2 regions of the Planococcus sp. TJ-302 genome follow, and region 2 is predicted to be linked to the other one. Evidence: riboswitches for the same ligand, from Rfam matches in the RefSeq annotation. Region 2 holds a riboswitch; the other holds the start of a gene.
What was found. Region 2 has a riboswitch for cobalamin ahead of AC4EHB_RS10120 (acyl-CoA thioesterase). Riboswitches for the same ligand answer to the same signal wherever they lie in the genome.

Region 1 (6,925 bases), 530 kb from region 2:
TAGCCGTAATCATAGCTTGGATGAAGGCTTCATCCGACAAAGCACCATTGACCAAAATCCAGGTGTTGATCGTTCCGACTCCCAATGGCCGCTCGATCGCTTTTGATACATCCACTGCATTGCCGACGCCAGCTGTCACCGCAATGACGACAGAACCGAACGAAGAGGGAAATTCTTTGATGATGACATGCTCCGTCTTTATAGCGGTCATCATGCCGACAGTATCGGTCGGTTTAAAGCCCCGCTCTTCGATAAAGCGGGTCATCTCGCTTAAGCTGTCATCGATGTTGTAATCCATGTCCACATGGCGGTTAATAAAGGTTCGGTACCAGCCTGCTCCTGCGTTGATGACTGCGGAAGATACGGTTTTCAATGGCACATCGCTTTCGTATAGCACCATGTCCGCTGAAACTGAAAAGTCCTTCACCCGGATAACCGATGCCGCTCGCGGCCGTTCCACTCCCGGAAGCAGTGTAATCTGGGGTTTTGGCAATTCCGGGTGGGGATGGTTACTGACCCTAGCTTGATAAACCCTCTCGATGTCTTGTTCCCGCACCACTTCATGGGGCTCACCGATGCGCATTACATGCCCCTTGTCGAGAAGCAATAATTGATCGCAATACATGGAAGCGAGGTTGATATCGTGAAAAATGGAGATTATTGTTAAGTCTTTTTCAATTGCTTGCCGTTTGATCGTATCCAGCAATTCCCGCTGATGATTAATATCCAGATGATTGGTCGGTTCATCCAATAATAGGATTTTGGCATTCTGTGCAAGCGCTTGGGCGACGAACACCCGCTGCTGTTCTCCGCCGGACAACTGGTCAATCGGTGTATTTTCATAATGTTGGATATCCATCAATCGCAGCGCCTCCGCAACCGCCGCTTCGTCTTCATGAGACCAGGATGCAAACCAGCCGCTTTGATGCGGATACCTGCCGAGCGACACGGTTTCCCGGACAGTATGGGCAAATGCGTGGGCATGCAGCTGCGGCAGAACGGCCATTTTCTTCGCCAATTCTTTCGCCCCGAATTCGCTGATAGCACGCCCTTCAATTTCAACCGCTCCACTTTTGGCCGGCAGAACGCCGCTGATCAATTTCATCATGGTGGATTTTCCGCTTCCGTTCGGACCCAAAATACCCAGCATCTTTCCTTTCGGCACTTCAAAAGAAACTCCTTTAACAATGGTCTTATCTCCATAGCCGCCGGTAAGTTCCGTTATTTTCAGCATGTTAAGCCCCTCCTTTGCGCTGCCGGAAAAAGATGAAGGCAAAGACCGGCGCGCCAATAAATGCAGTAATTACGCCAATTGGCAGTTCTGTAGGGGAAATGATCGTCCGCGATACAAGGTCACAGACGATGAGCAACGCTGCTCCATTGATAAAAGACAGCGGCAGCACATGGCGATGGTCCGAGCCCCAGACGAGACGCACCATATGCGGTACGACGAGGCCGACAAAACCGATGGTGCCGGATACAGCGACAGCTGCCCCAGTCAGCACCGAACCGCTGATCAAAATCATCATCTTGCGTTTTTTCACGTCTACTCCTAGATGCTGCGCCCTTTCTTCGCCGAACAGCATGGCATTTAACTCCCGGCGGTTGAGCCACAGGATAAAAGAACCGATTAAGATGAAAGGCAAAGCCATCTGGACAAAAGGCCAGCCGCGCATCGAAACACTGCCAAGGAGCCAGCCGATAATCTGGCGCAGCTCTTCACCGGTCAAGGCGATCATCAGCGAGATGATCGAACCGAGAAAAGAACTGAAGATGATGCCGGTCAAAATAACAGTTTCCATTTTCATTGCCTTGTCCACCAGCTTCGCAAACGCCATCACGGCGAGCATCGTCACTAGCGCTCCTAACATGCTCATGACAGGCAATGTGTAAATACCGAGAAAAGGGATGGAAATGCCGAAAAAGAGCGTCATCACGGCGCCGACTGAGGCACCGGAAGACACTCCTAACGTGTAAGGATCAGCCAATGGGTTTTTGAGAAGCCCTTGGAATGCTGCGCCTGCAATTGCTAACGCAGCGCCCACAAGACCTGCCAGCACCACACGGGGCATGCGAATATTCCATAATATATTGGCTGCTGCTTCATCCGATGCCGGATTCCAAATGACAACCGGCGAGATGGAAACCGTCCCGACCGTTACACCCAACACCACGGCGCCTCCCAAAAGAAAAAGAGAGACGTAATAGGCAATAATTTTTTTACTCACTGAAAACCTCTGGATAAACCGTTTTTGCCAATTCCATCAAACCTGCCGTCAATCGCGGGCCTGAACGGGTTACTTGGTCTGAATCCACGTTATACACTTCATCTTCTTTCACTGCGGCCACTTCGGCAAAGCCGCTGCGTGCTTTGATTTTTTCTACAGCATCAGGCACATAAGCACCTTCTGTTGAGATGATCACTTCGGGATTCGCATCCACAATCGCTTCAGGATCCATGCTGACCCACCCTTCCTGATCGGCAGCGATGTTTTCAGCATTGATGATCGTCAGCATTTCGTCGATGAACGTACCGCTGCCCGTTGTGTAGATATCCGGTGTGCTTCCGACTTCGACAAATACGGATTTCGGTTCTTCGACCGCGCTTGCCTGTTCTTTTACTTCCGCTACTTGTGCTTCCATGTCTGACACCAGTGTTTTTGCTTCTTCCGTTGTGCCTGTCGCCTGGCCAATTATCAAAATCGTTTCATATACTTCATCAAAACTGGCCGCTTCTTGCACCACATAAACTGGAATACCTGCGTCGCGGACTTGTTGAAGCCCCGCTTCGCCTACCGCGACTCCTGACTCATGCGCCAATACCACGTCCGGATTCAAGCTGATGATTTTTTCGACATTGAATTCCTGCCCGCCGATTTTCTCAACTTTTGCAGCTTCTTCCGGATAATTATCAAAATCAGACACGCCGACCATTTTGTCGCCAAGCCCAAGTTCATATGCAATTTCAGTATTTGAAGGAATCATCGAGATGATCGCCTTCGGCTCTTCTTCAATTACCACTTCTTCGCCAACTGCGTCCGTCAATGTCACCGGGAATTCAGCTTCTCCCGCTGCCGGTGTTTCTGCCGGCGCAGTCTCTTCCTGTGCCGGTGCTGCTTCTTCGCCGCAGCCTGCTAATAATAATGCCGCCAACCCTGTACTTAATCCAAATTGCCAAATCTTCTTCATCTGTGAAATCCTCCGTTTCTAATTCGAAAAGTTGATGCGCCTGTCCAGTCCTGTTGGGCAAGTTATGGCCAAATGAAATTTGGGCTATAACTTTGCGACGAAGCACGAAGTGCTGCAGGAGCATATTGTTTTAAGGCGAATCGCCGAAGCGGCGTTTTTTGCCGCATAAGCGAGGCGACTTAAGACCCCGAGGGACTAGGCGCTGAAGCTGGACACCATGAAAAGCGATAACGCTTATTCAACAATGAAAGGCTCCGGCGCATCCGCTTTCCGTTAAAAAATCCCCCGCAGAATCTGCGAGGGATTGAAAGGACGACATAAAAAAGCATGTACATCCAACCGGTCCTCGCAGGCTATGTGGGCGTTGTCATAAAGGCAGGTCTCCTGGCTTGTGATCATCGCTTGCTGCGCCTTCCCAAAGCTTGGCTTCAGTGGCATTGTTGCAGCTTGCTCTCACTTACAGTGGCGGGACCGCGCCGGAATCGAACCGGCTTCCCTTTTAACTCATGTTCTTAGACATAAGCACCTTTATGAATGAATATTCGATTGCCTTACACCAATAGTATACACGAAAATTTTTTCGTGTCGCTTACATTTTTTCCGGAGCTGAGACGCCGACAAGCTTCAAAGCATTGGCAATCGTCGTTTTCACTGCCGTAATGAGAGCCAATCTTGCACGCGTCATCTCTTCTTCAGAAGCATCAAGGACTTTATTGGCATTATAGAAGCTGTGGAAGTTTGCCGCCAGCTCATGGATATAAGTTGTAACGCGGTGCGGAGAACGCTGTTTTGCTGCATCTGCCACCACTTGCGGGAAATCGCCGATTTTCTTCAGAACATCAATTTCTTTTTCTGAAGACAAGAGGCTCAAATTGTCAGTTGATGCGATAAAACCTTGTTCTTCTGCTTGGCGCAGGATCGAGTTGATGCGCGCGTGCGCGTATTGTGAATAATAAACCGGGTTTTCATTGGATTGCGAAACAGCTAGATCCAAGTCGAAATCCATATGCGAATCGCCTGAGCGCATCGCGAAGAAATAACGGACCGCATCCAAACCGACCAATTCCACCAATTCACGCATGGTAACCGCTTTGCCTGTACGTTTGCTCATCTTCATTTTTTCGCCGTCTTTGTACAACTGCACCATTTGGATGATGCTGACTTCAAGCGTGTCGCGGTCGTAGCCCAATGCTTCAATCGCCGCTTTCATGCGCGGGATATAGCCATGGTGATCCGCTCCCCAGATGTTGATAAGCTTGTCGAAGCCGCGAGACAATTTGTCCTCGTGGTAAGCGACATCCGGCATTAAATACGTGAACGAGCCGTCGTTCTTGATCAATACACGGTCTTTGTCATCGCCGAATGTTGTCGAACGGAACCAAGTTGCCCCGCCTTCTTCAAAGATGTGGCCATTGGCGCGCAGCTTGTCCAAAGCGATTTCAATTTCTCCTTTTTCATACAATGAAGTTTCCGAGAACCAGACGTCGAACTCGACGCGGAAATCAGCCAAATCTTTCTGCAGTTTCGCAAGTTCCACTTTTAAGCCGTGCTGGCGGAACGCTTCAAAACGGTCTTCTTTCGACATCGAGACGAATTTATCGCCATGTTCTTTGACCAATACTTGCGCAATGTCTTTGATATCTTGGCCGCGGTAGCCGTCTTCCGGCATGTTCAACTCTTGGCCAAGCGCTTCAAAATAACGCGCTTCAATCGACCACGCCAAATTGTTTATCTGATTGCCCGCATCGTTTATGTAATATTCGCGTGATACATCATAGCCGGCCATATCCAAAACGTTGCATAACGAATCGCCGACTGAAGAACCGCGTGCGTGCCCTAAATGGAGATCGCCTGTCGGATTCGCCGAAACAAATTCCACTTGAATGCGTTCGCCGCCGCCTGACGTGCTGCGCCCGTAATCTTCTTTCTGCTCAAGGACTAATTTTACAACGTCCTGCAAATAATCTTTTTTGATTGTGATGTTGATGAATCCAGGGCCAGCGATTTCGATTTTCTCAATGTTCGCCGCTTCTTTGTCGACGTTTTCGACAATCGCTTCGGCAATGATGCGCGGCGCTTTTTTAGCGACGCGCGCCAATTGCATCGCAATATTCGTCGCATAGTCGCCGTTCGCCTTATCTTTTGGTGATTCGAGGAAAACATCCACTGGTTCTGCCGTCAATTCGGCTTTTTGAACTGCCTCATTGATTGCTTGTTTGATTGCGTGCTGCACTTTTTCTACTGCATTCATTGTTTGCCCTCCGTAAATTGAATTTCCATTTCGTATTCGCCGACATGGGAAGAACCCATCGCCAAATCGTAGCGGACTTTAAAATGTGCGTCGCTGGCTGAAAGTTCATGCGCTTTCGTCGTCAGCATGAACGAGCCGTGTTCGTTCGTTAAATTGCCAATCTGTTCTGTATGCAATAAAAACGGCAGCCGCATCTGCAGGCAGCCGCTTCTCATAATCACGGCATCATGTTCCCCGATTTTCACTGTGGTCTTGATGTCCAGTTCATCCTGCCGTTCCTCGTACTGCAAGTACCGCCGGTCATTCTTCACCGTCATCGTTCCCTCAGACCACATTTCTATCGTCTGTTCTTCCACGTCCGGCTGGCGGATTATGGTCGTCAGTTTGATTTTAACCAGTTTTCTCATGCCGCCCCGCCTCCTTTAAGTAATAGCCTTTCCATTATAGCTCGATTCCGCGCTTGTTTTCAATTAAGGCTTTGACGGAATATGCATAAAACACCCAAAAACGGGCCCAAATGCAAGAAACCACTCCGAAGAGTGGTTTCACATCCATCCAATAAAGCCTGCACTTGCATGGAATTACCTCTTATACGTCTTTACAAAAGAAGGGCGCGCGAAGATGTTCGGCCTTTTGTCGATGCCGTCCGCCGTTCCACGCTTTGCATGCGCCTGGCCGTAAGATTCCGACGCTTGCCAGTCTTTAAACGATTGTTCATCTTTCCACATCGTCAGAATGATGTATGTATCTGAGTTCAGCGGCTTTAATACGCGGATAGCTGCAAAGCCGGGCTCCCCTTCCACCTTGCCTGCCCGATTCTGGAAACGCGATTCGAAAATCTCGCGGCCTTCATCCGTCACTGGAATATTATTAAATACTGCAAAAAAGCCGTTGTTGATATCGCCGACCGCATTCAGCACTTCAAATGCTTCAAAGCCTTGAGGCGGCGTGCCTCCTTCACTTTCATAAAGCAACGTCGATTCCTCGCCGTCCACTAGGTAAATCAGCCGTGCATTCGGAGTCGCGGCGAGCATCGCTACACCTTGGTCTCTGTGCCCTGTCCATTTATATAATTCCATTGCCATGCACCTCTTTCAGTTCTTCATTTCCTAATATTTTATCTCGACTGCCCAGAAGAATCTATTTATATCACCAGGCAATTCTTCTCCAAAACCAGTTTTTCATCCTTTTTCCCTAAGCCCGAGTATTCGGATAAGCGGTTTGATCGTCAAGCCTTGGACAATCAAGGAAAAGAGGACGACGGCGAATGTCAGGATCAGTACCGTTTCCCTTCCGTCAAAACTTGTCGGAAGACTCAGCGCCAATGCGATGGAAAGGCTTCCTTTCAGTCCCCCCCAATTGAGCAGGATTCGCTCTTTTCGGTTCAGGCTTTTCGCCGGCATCGTGCTGATAAACAGGGCAATAATCCTTGCTCCAATTACGATGAGAATTGCATAGAGAATAATGTCCCATTGTCCTCCGAAA
Region 2 (6,925 bases):
AGTTTACCGCCCCTTTAGAAGCAGTGATCGCAAAAGCACTTGCTTCGCCTACCGTGCCCAAGATAGATGCTGTGTTGACAATGACCCCGCCTCCGGTTTTCAGCATTTCGCGGATGGCGTGTTTCGAACCAAAGAAGACTCCATCTTGGTTAACCGCAATTACTTTCCGGTAATCTTCATATGAAAGCATATGCGTTTCACTGAGTGCACGAACTCCAGCATTATTGACCATAATATCAATCCGTCCAAACGCTTCTACCGTCTTTGCTATGAGATTTGCTACGGAATCTTCTTGGGAAGCATCGAATTCGATAAATATCACTTCTTCGCCAGTGTCTTGAAGTTCCTTTGCAACAGCCTTTCCACCTTCCGCATTAATATCAGCGACAACCACTTTAGAACCTTTTGCAAGGAACGCTTTTGCGGTGGCTAAGCCAATCCCAGACGCCGAGCCAGTAACAACTGCCACCTTTCCTGCTAAATCCATTTCAATCCCTCCTTAGTTTAAGTTCGCTTATATTAGTTATCTTAACAGTATTAATCTGAATTTTCGGACTTTAAAAGAAGATTTTTTATTTAAATTAATTCTCCCATTACGTGCTAAACAATTTATCAGTTTCGCGCTTTCATCAATATGCTTTTGAGGAGAAATCTCCATAAAAAAAGGGCTTTTCAAATGAAAGACCCTTTTTGCAATGCATGCTTCTGTTTTTATAATTCGTTAAAGCTCTTTGAACATCGTCATATTTGGGATACCAGCAGGCACTTTTAAGCATTTCTTTAGAGAGGCGGGTTCTCTGTTTATTCCCCTTATGCTGTGCTGAGAAAATGTCAAAGCACTCTGGCTGCAATGTTTGTTATCAATTTCTCACACCGCACATAGTCTTTGTCTTGCGGCATCAACTCCACTTTTAGCGTAGCTGCCAAATCGGTATGTACAAAAAGCATATCCCGAAATCGGTCCACCGCGCCGCAGAATTCGGCGTAACAGCTGTCGCCTGTGCCGAACACCGCCGTCACCAGCCTTTTGTTGCCGAGTTCTTCAAAAGCGGTGAACAGGCCTTGCAGCTCTTTCGGGATCTCGCCGCTGCCCCATGTGTAAGTGCCGACGATAACTGCATCGTAACGTGAGAGTTGTGAGAGCGCAAAGTCGTTTATTGCGTAAATGCTTACGGACAAGCGCTTTGCACGACAAATCTGCTGCAAGATTTCCGCCACAGCTTTTGTGTTTCCAGTGGCCGAAGCATAGACGATGGCAATCCTCGGTTTATAATTCGTCGAAGCCATTCGACTGCGACACTTTCGAGTAGGTCCGGGATTTTTGTTCGAAGAAATCGGATTTCGTGTCGTTCATCATGCCGTCCCCGAACACTTGAATCCATGGCATCGGATTGTCGCGCTCGGCGTAGAGGTTATCGAGCCCGAGTTGGCGCAGGCGTTTATTGGCCAAGTATTCGACGTAGCCCTCGAATTCGGCAAGGTCGAGCCCTTCGATATCGGCCAGGATGTAGCGCGCCCATTCCTTTTCAAGTTCAACCGCCTCCCCAACCGCTTCGTAAACGTAGGCAATGTTGTCGTCCGAATTCAGTTCCGGGTTTTCCGTCAATAAAATCCGGATAAACTGTGCGATGAAATAAGCGTGCTGCATTTCGTCGCGCTGAATATAGCTGATCATTGTGCTGGTCTTGAGCATTTTCTGCTGGCGCGCCAAATGGTAAAAGAACGCAAAGCCGGCGTAGAAATAAATGCCTTCCAAGTTGATGGAATTGACACTGAGGCGAAACAGCTTCTGCGGCGTCGGGTCTTCGCGGAACGCTTCGTAGGCATCCAAAATCAATTCGTTGCGTTTGCGGACAATCGGATCGCTTTTCGCCTGGTCGAAGCGGGCATTTTGTTCGCTGATCGATACGAGCGAACTCAATATATACGAATACGATTCGTTATGGACCGCTTCCTGCTGGGAAATCACCGCAAAAATCGCTTTGAAGCTGGAATCCGTGACATAGTCGAGGACCTGGCTCATCGTCGGCGTCTGCAGGCTGTCGAGCGATGCCAGCTGCGTATTGATGCGCATGAAGACATCCTGTTCAGTCGCACTGAGCAGATCCCATTGCTTGATGTCGTCCTGCATATTGATTTCCTGCGCTTTCCAGAAGTTCGACAATAGCGTCTGGTACATATCGTACATTTGCGGATACGCGATGTCGTTCCAGTTGAGCAAGCCGGACGATTGGCCGTTCAGGATGCCGGTGGATTTATTGGGCTGCTCGGGATTGAGCAATTTGATTTTTTTCAGCGGTGCGTGGATCGTCATGGCGGTTCCTCCTTAGCTTTGGCAAGCTTCACATTCTTCAATTTCTGCCTGGGATGTGCTGCGCACGTAATACGTCGTCTTCAAGTTTTGTTCCCACGCCTCGAGATGCAGGCCGAGCAGCTCTTTTGCTTTGATCGTATGCGGCACATAGAAATTAAAGCTGATCGACTGGTCGATGTGGCGTTGGCGGGAGGCGTTCTGGCGAATGCTCCACTTCTGGTCGAGCACGTGGCGCGAGCGGCGGTAATACTCGTAGGTGCGGTGGTCGAGATCCGGCGCCGTCACTTTGAATTTGAAATTTTTCTTTTCTTCGGCGTATTCCACAGCATAAAGCGGATCGATGCCATCGGTCGAGCCGCCGATTTTCGCGGTCGACGAATTCGGCGCAACCGCCATCATCCAGCCGTTGCGGACGCCATTTTGGGTAATGTCGCTTTGCAGTCGATTCCACCGGTCACTGCTGTAATATTTGCGTTCGAAATACTCCCCCGTCTGCCATTCCGAGCCTTTAAATTCGCGGTACGCGCCTTTTTCCTTGGCGAGCTCCATGGAAGAGCGGATGGTGTGGTAGGCGATTTCTTCGTATAGTTTATCCGCAAACGCGACGGCTTCTTCTGTTTCCCAGTGGATGCCTTCGAGCGCCAAGAGGTGATGCCATCCGAAAGTTCCGCTTCCTACCGCGCGATATTTCTTGTTCGTCGCCTCGGCCTGTCCGACGGAAATTGTGTTCAAGTCGATAACGTTGTCGAGCATGCGCATCTGGATCGGAATCAGCCTCTCCAGCACTTCCGCCTTCACCGCGCGCGGCAAATTGATCGACGACAAATTGCAGACGACGAAGTCGCCCGGCTTCCGGATCATCACAAGATTGCCGTCTTCATCGGTGTATTCTTTCGTAATCGTCGTCGCCGACATGTTTTGCGTGATTTCGCTGCACAAATTACTGCAGTAAATCGATGTGAGCCCCTTGCCGCGCAAATGCTTATTGGGATTCTGGCGGTTGACTTCGTCGCGGTAAAACATATACGGCGTGCCGGTTTCAAGCTGAGACACCATGATGCGCGCCATGATGTCCATTGCCCGGTACGTTTTCCGCGGCAATAACGGATGCGCTGCCGCTTTTTCGTATTTCGCGGAGAAATGCTTTACATCCGTCTCGTCGTAAAAGTCTTCCAGCCCGAGCGCATTCCCGGCTTCGTCTTGCCAGCCCATCGTTTGTTTCACTTGATGCGGGCAGAACGTATGCCATTCGCCGGTGCTGCGGCCCTGATCATCGGTTTCCTTCAGTTTTTCCATGAACAAATCCGGAATCGCGACACCGGTGAAAATATCATGCGCTTTCCGGCGCTCGTCGCCGTTATTCGTCTTCAGATCCAAAAAGCCGTTCATGATGTCTTTGTGGAACACATCCAGATAAATCGCTACTGCTCCTTGGCGTTGGCCCAGCTGGTCGACGCTTACTGCGGTGTCGTTGACGAGCCGGATCCACGGAATGACGCCGGACGAATTGCCTTTGAATTTTTTTATATCGGACCCCATTGCCCGCACCTTGCCGTAATAAACGCCGATGCCGCCTCCATCCTTGCTGAGGCGAGCGATGTCCCAGTTGTTCAGGTAAATGCCGTCGAGTGAATCATCGACCGTATCGATAAAGCACGACGACAGCTGGCCAAAGCTCTTGCCGGCATTCGACAGCGTCGGTGTCGCTACGGTCATATACAGGTTGCTCATCGCCCAATACGCTTCTTTCACCAATCCCAGGCGTTTTTCTTGCGGTTCGTTCTGCATCAGCGCCATGGCGATGACCATAAAACGTTCCTGCGGCAGCTCAAACACTGCGCCTTCGTAATCCTTCGCCAAATAACGGTCCGCCAGCAGGAACAAGCCGATATACGTGAACAGCAGGTCCCGCTCCGCATCGATTTCGTTGCCGAGCGCGCTGATTTCCTCTTGCGCATAGCTTTCCAGCAAATCGCCGGAATAAATGCCGATTTCCGTCAGATGGCGAATCAAGCCATAAAAATCGCCGTATTTCGAAGACGCGTCGTAGGTTCGGCTGGCAGCGGCCGCTTCGTATAAGTCATTCAGGTATAAGTGCGCCGCTACGAAGGTCCAATCCGGTTCCTCCATTGAGATACGGTCCAATGCATAGCCGATTGCCTGCTCTTTTCTCGCCTTCGCAGTGCCCAATGCAGGGAGTTTGCCGGCAAGCTCACCGGTCTGCAGCCCGAACTTCTCCTGTGCACGTTCCAGCGCCGCTAAAACGCCTTCCAATCCTGTATCCTCTACAATTTTCATATCAGCACAACTCCTTTGCAAATTCGTTGATTTTCATGCGCCGCTCTTTGCGTTCTTGGGCGCTCTGGAACAATTGCTTTTCGCTGTCGGTTTCCGGCACGACACCTTCGACCGGCGACGGCTTGCCGGTTTCGTCGACGGCGACCATTGTCAGGATCGCGGTTGTCGTCAAGGTTTTCGTCCGGTTTTCCACGCTCTGGCATTCGGCTTTGACATAGACTTCCATCGATGTCCGGCCAGTTGATACGACGACGCCTTCAAGCAACAAGATGTCGCCGACACGGGCAGACGACAGGAAGTTGACGGTATCGATAGATGCGGTCACGACGGCTTTGCCGCTGTGTCTCATCGCTGCAATCGCCGCGATTTCGTCGATATAGCTGAGCACCGCGCCGCCGAAAATCGTACCCATGTGGTTTGTGTCGGGCGGCAGCACCAGTCTGGTCTGAATCGTCCTCGATATGTTTGCTGCAATGTGTTTCGCCATGTGGCATGCCTCCAAAATTCAATTTACCAAATAAAAAAACCCATCCTCTCAGGGAGAGGATGGGTTTGTAAACGCAGAATAATCTTCGGAACAGCAGAAAAAGCCGGCTGCACCGCGCAGAGTCTCTTCGTTATCCTTCCCAGCTCCCGGAGAAGATCTTAACTAATAACAATGGCAGGTCTCCTGGCTAGTGCGTCATCCTCCGCTATGTCCTTCCCGTCCGTTGGACAGTGGATTGCCATAGCTTTCGTCAGCACTTACAGTTGCGGGTACAGCTCCGGTTTTTCATCGGATTCCCTATTAAGCCTTTTCAGGCACCATTATTATTGGTGTTACTATATATGGTGTTTAAATGTATACAATACACTAAATATCGTATTTTCACACTATAAACCACTTTCCTCTCTTTTACAAGCTCTGTTTCAAAAGCTGAATTCTAAGCTTCTCAACCTTCACGTTACATTATGGTTGATAAGAAAAAGCTGTCACAAGCTTGTTTAGATTGGCGGGTTCATTTTTCCAATCGGCACCTAAAACGTTCAACTCCTGGATACTTTTCTCCGAGGCTTGTCACGCTAAATCCGATGCTGTGGTAAAAGCCGACAGCTTCCCAATCGGTTTCGGCAACAATGGAGGTGGGATCCAGTTTTTCCTGAATTGCTTCGATCATCGCTTTGCCATAGCCTCTGCCTCTGGCGGACGGCAAAACAGCGATATGCCTGATTTCTAATTCTCCTGGTTGGATAAATGCGATGCCGACGCAGCCGACAACCCTGTCGCCGTCTGCAAATCCATAAAGCTGCATTGTTTGGGAAGCGATGTATTGATTGTATTCATCCGCAGCCCGTTCTGCGCTCGCCGCGTAAGACAGCAAGCGCACCACCTCTTCGCGGATCATATACGCCGTCACGTCTTCCATCTGGTCACCCCTGCTGTTCCATTGTGATGAAGACAGCGGAATCCGTACTGAACTTCCGAGCTTCCGTGAAGCCAAATTTCTTGTACAGATGAATCGCCCGCGCATTGAACTCCGCTACGGTCAACCGCAGGCGAAGCCCCGGATGCTCGCTTTGGATAGCGGATGCCGTGTAGCCGAAGAAACGATGCCCATTGCCTTGCCCCGTCAGTTCGGGATCCAAGCCGAGGCCGATATCGATGAACCCTTCCGGATAAGCGCTTTCCGCGATGCCTTTCGGAACTTGAGCGGGTCCTCCTGCACACAGAAAGCCGACTAATGTTCCGTCCGCGAAGACAGCTTCATATGAACCGTCCAAAAGTTCGCTGAGCGATTCTTCTGTCGTTTCGTTATTGTAGAAATCATACGGCTCTTCGTAATTCCACTGCAATATCATCATCGCGCTTGCTTTATCCATTTTCTGTTTTGTAAATTCCATCTAACTTCCCCGCCTCTAGCAGAATTCAGCCAGCCAGTTGGCTACGTCCTTTTCCATCTCTCGAGTAAACTGGTGGCCGGCCCCTTCCACAATCTTTTTATCCACATTTTCGTGCTCATGCGTTTCTTTCAAATACCGGTAATAGGCCGCGTGTCCTTCAAGCGGCACTGTCCGGTCCAGTTCTCCATTGATGAGCAGCACAGCTCCTTGGCCCGGACGCGCTTCCATGGGATCGAACCCTTTCAGCAGCGCTGCCATTTCCGGATCCATCGGAGAGCGGCCTTGGCGTTCGCGGAAAATCTGTTCCGTAAGTATGAATGCGCCGGATCCATTGATACTCGCGAAACCTGCAACACGCGGATGGCGCGCAAAAATACCGGCGGCGATAAAACCGCCCATCGAGTTGCCGACCAAGACGATTTCGGTTTCGGG

Region 1: linked by a shared signal. The riboswitch ahead of AC4EHB_RS07630 (ABC transporter substrate-binding protein) and the one ahead of AC4EHB_RS10120 (acyl-CoA thioesterase) in region 2 are both predicted to bind cobalamin.

Annotation. Positions count from the first base shown of each region.
Region 1 is NZ_JBZDOI010000001.1:1,558,619-1,565,543, forward strand. It holds gene AC4EHB_RS07620 (adenosylcobinamide amidohydrolase) at 1-1,234, opposite strand, end outside; gene AC4EHB_RS07625 (FecCD family ABC transporter permease) at 1,236-2,228, opposite strand; gene AC4EHB_RS07630 (ABC transporter substrate-binding protein) at 2,221-3,189, opposite strand; cobalamin riboswitch at 3,547-3,734, opposite strand; gene argS (arginine--tRNA ligase) at 3,779-5,440, opposite strand; gene AC4EHB_RS07640 (YwiB family protein) at 5,437-5,847, opposite strand; gene AC4EHB_RS07645 (antibiotic biosynthesis monooxygenase family protein) at 6,022-6,519, opposite strand; gene AC4EHB_RS07650 (cation:proton antiporter) at 6,622-6,925, opposite strand, start outside.
Region 2 is NZ_JBZDOI010000001.1:2,086,767-2,093,691, forward strand. It holds gene AC4EHB_RS10100 (SDR family NAD(P)-dependent oxidoreductase) at 1-487, opposite strand, end outside; gene AC4EHB_RS10105 (flavodoxin domain-containing protein) at 832-1,287, opposite strand; gene AC4EHB_RS10110 (ribonucleotide-diphosphate reductase subunit beta) at 1,268-2,314, opposite strand; gene AC4EHB_RS10115 (ribonucleoside-diphosphate reductase subunit alpha) at 2,327-4,612, opposite strand; gene AC4EHB_RS10120 (acyl-CoA thioesterase) at 4,614-5,099, opposite strand; cobalamin riboswitch at 5,256-5,436, opposite strand; gene AC4EHB_RS10125 (GNAT family N-acetyltransferase) at 5,611-6,018, opposite strand; gene AC4EHB_RS10130 (GNAT family N-acetyltransferase) at 6,023-6,493, opposite strand; gene AC4EHB_RS10135 (alpha/beta hydrolase) at 6,509-6,925, opposite strand, start outside.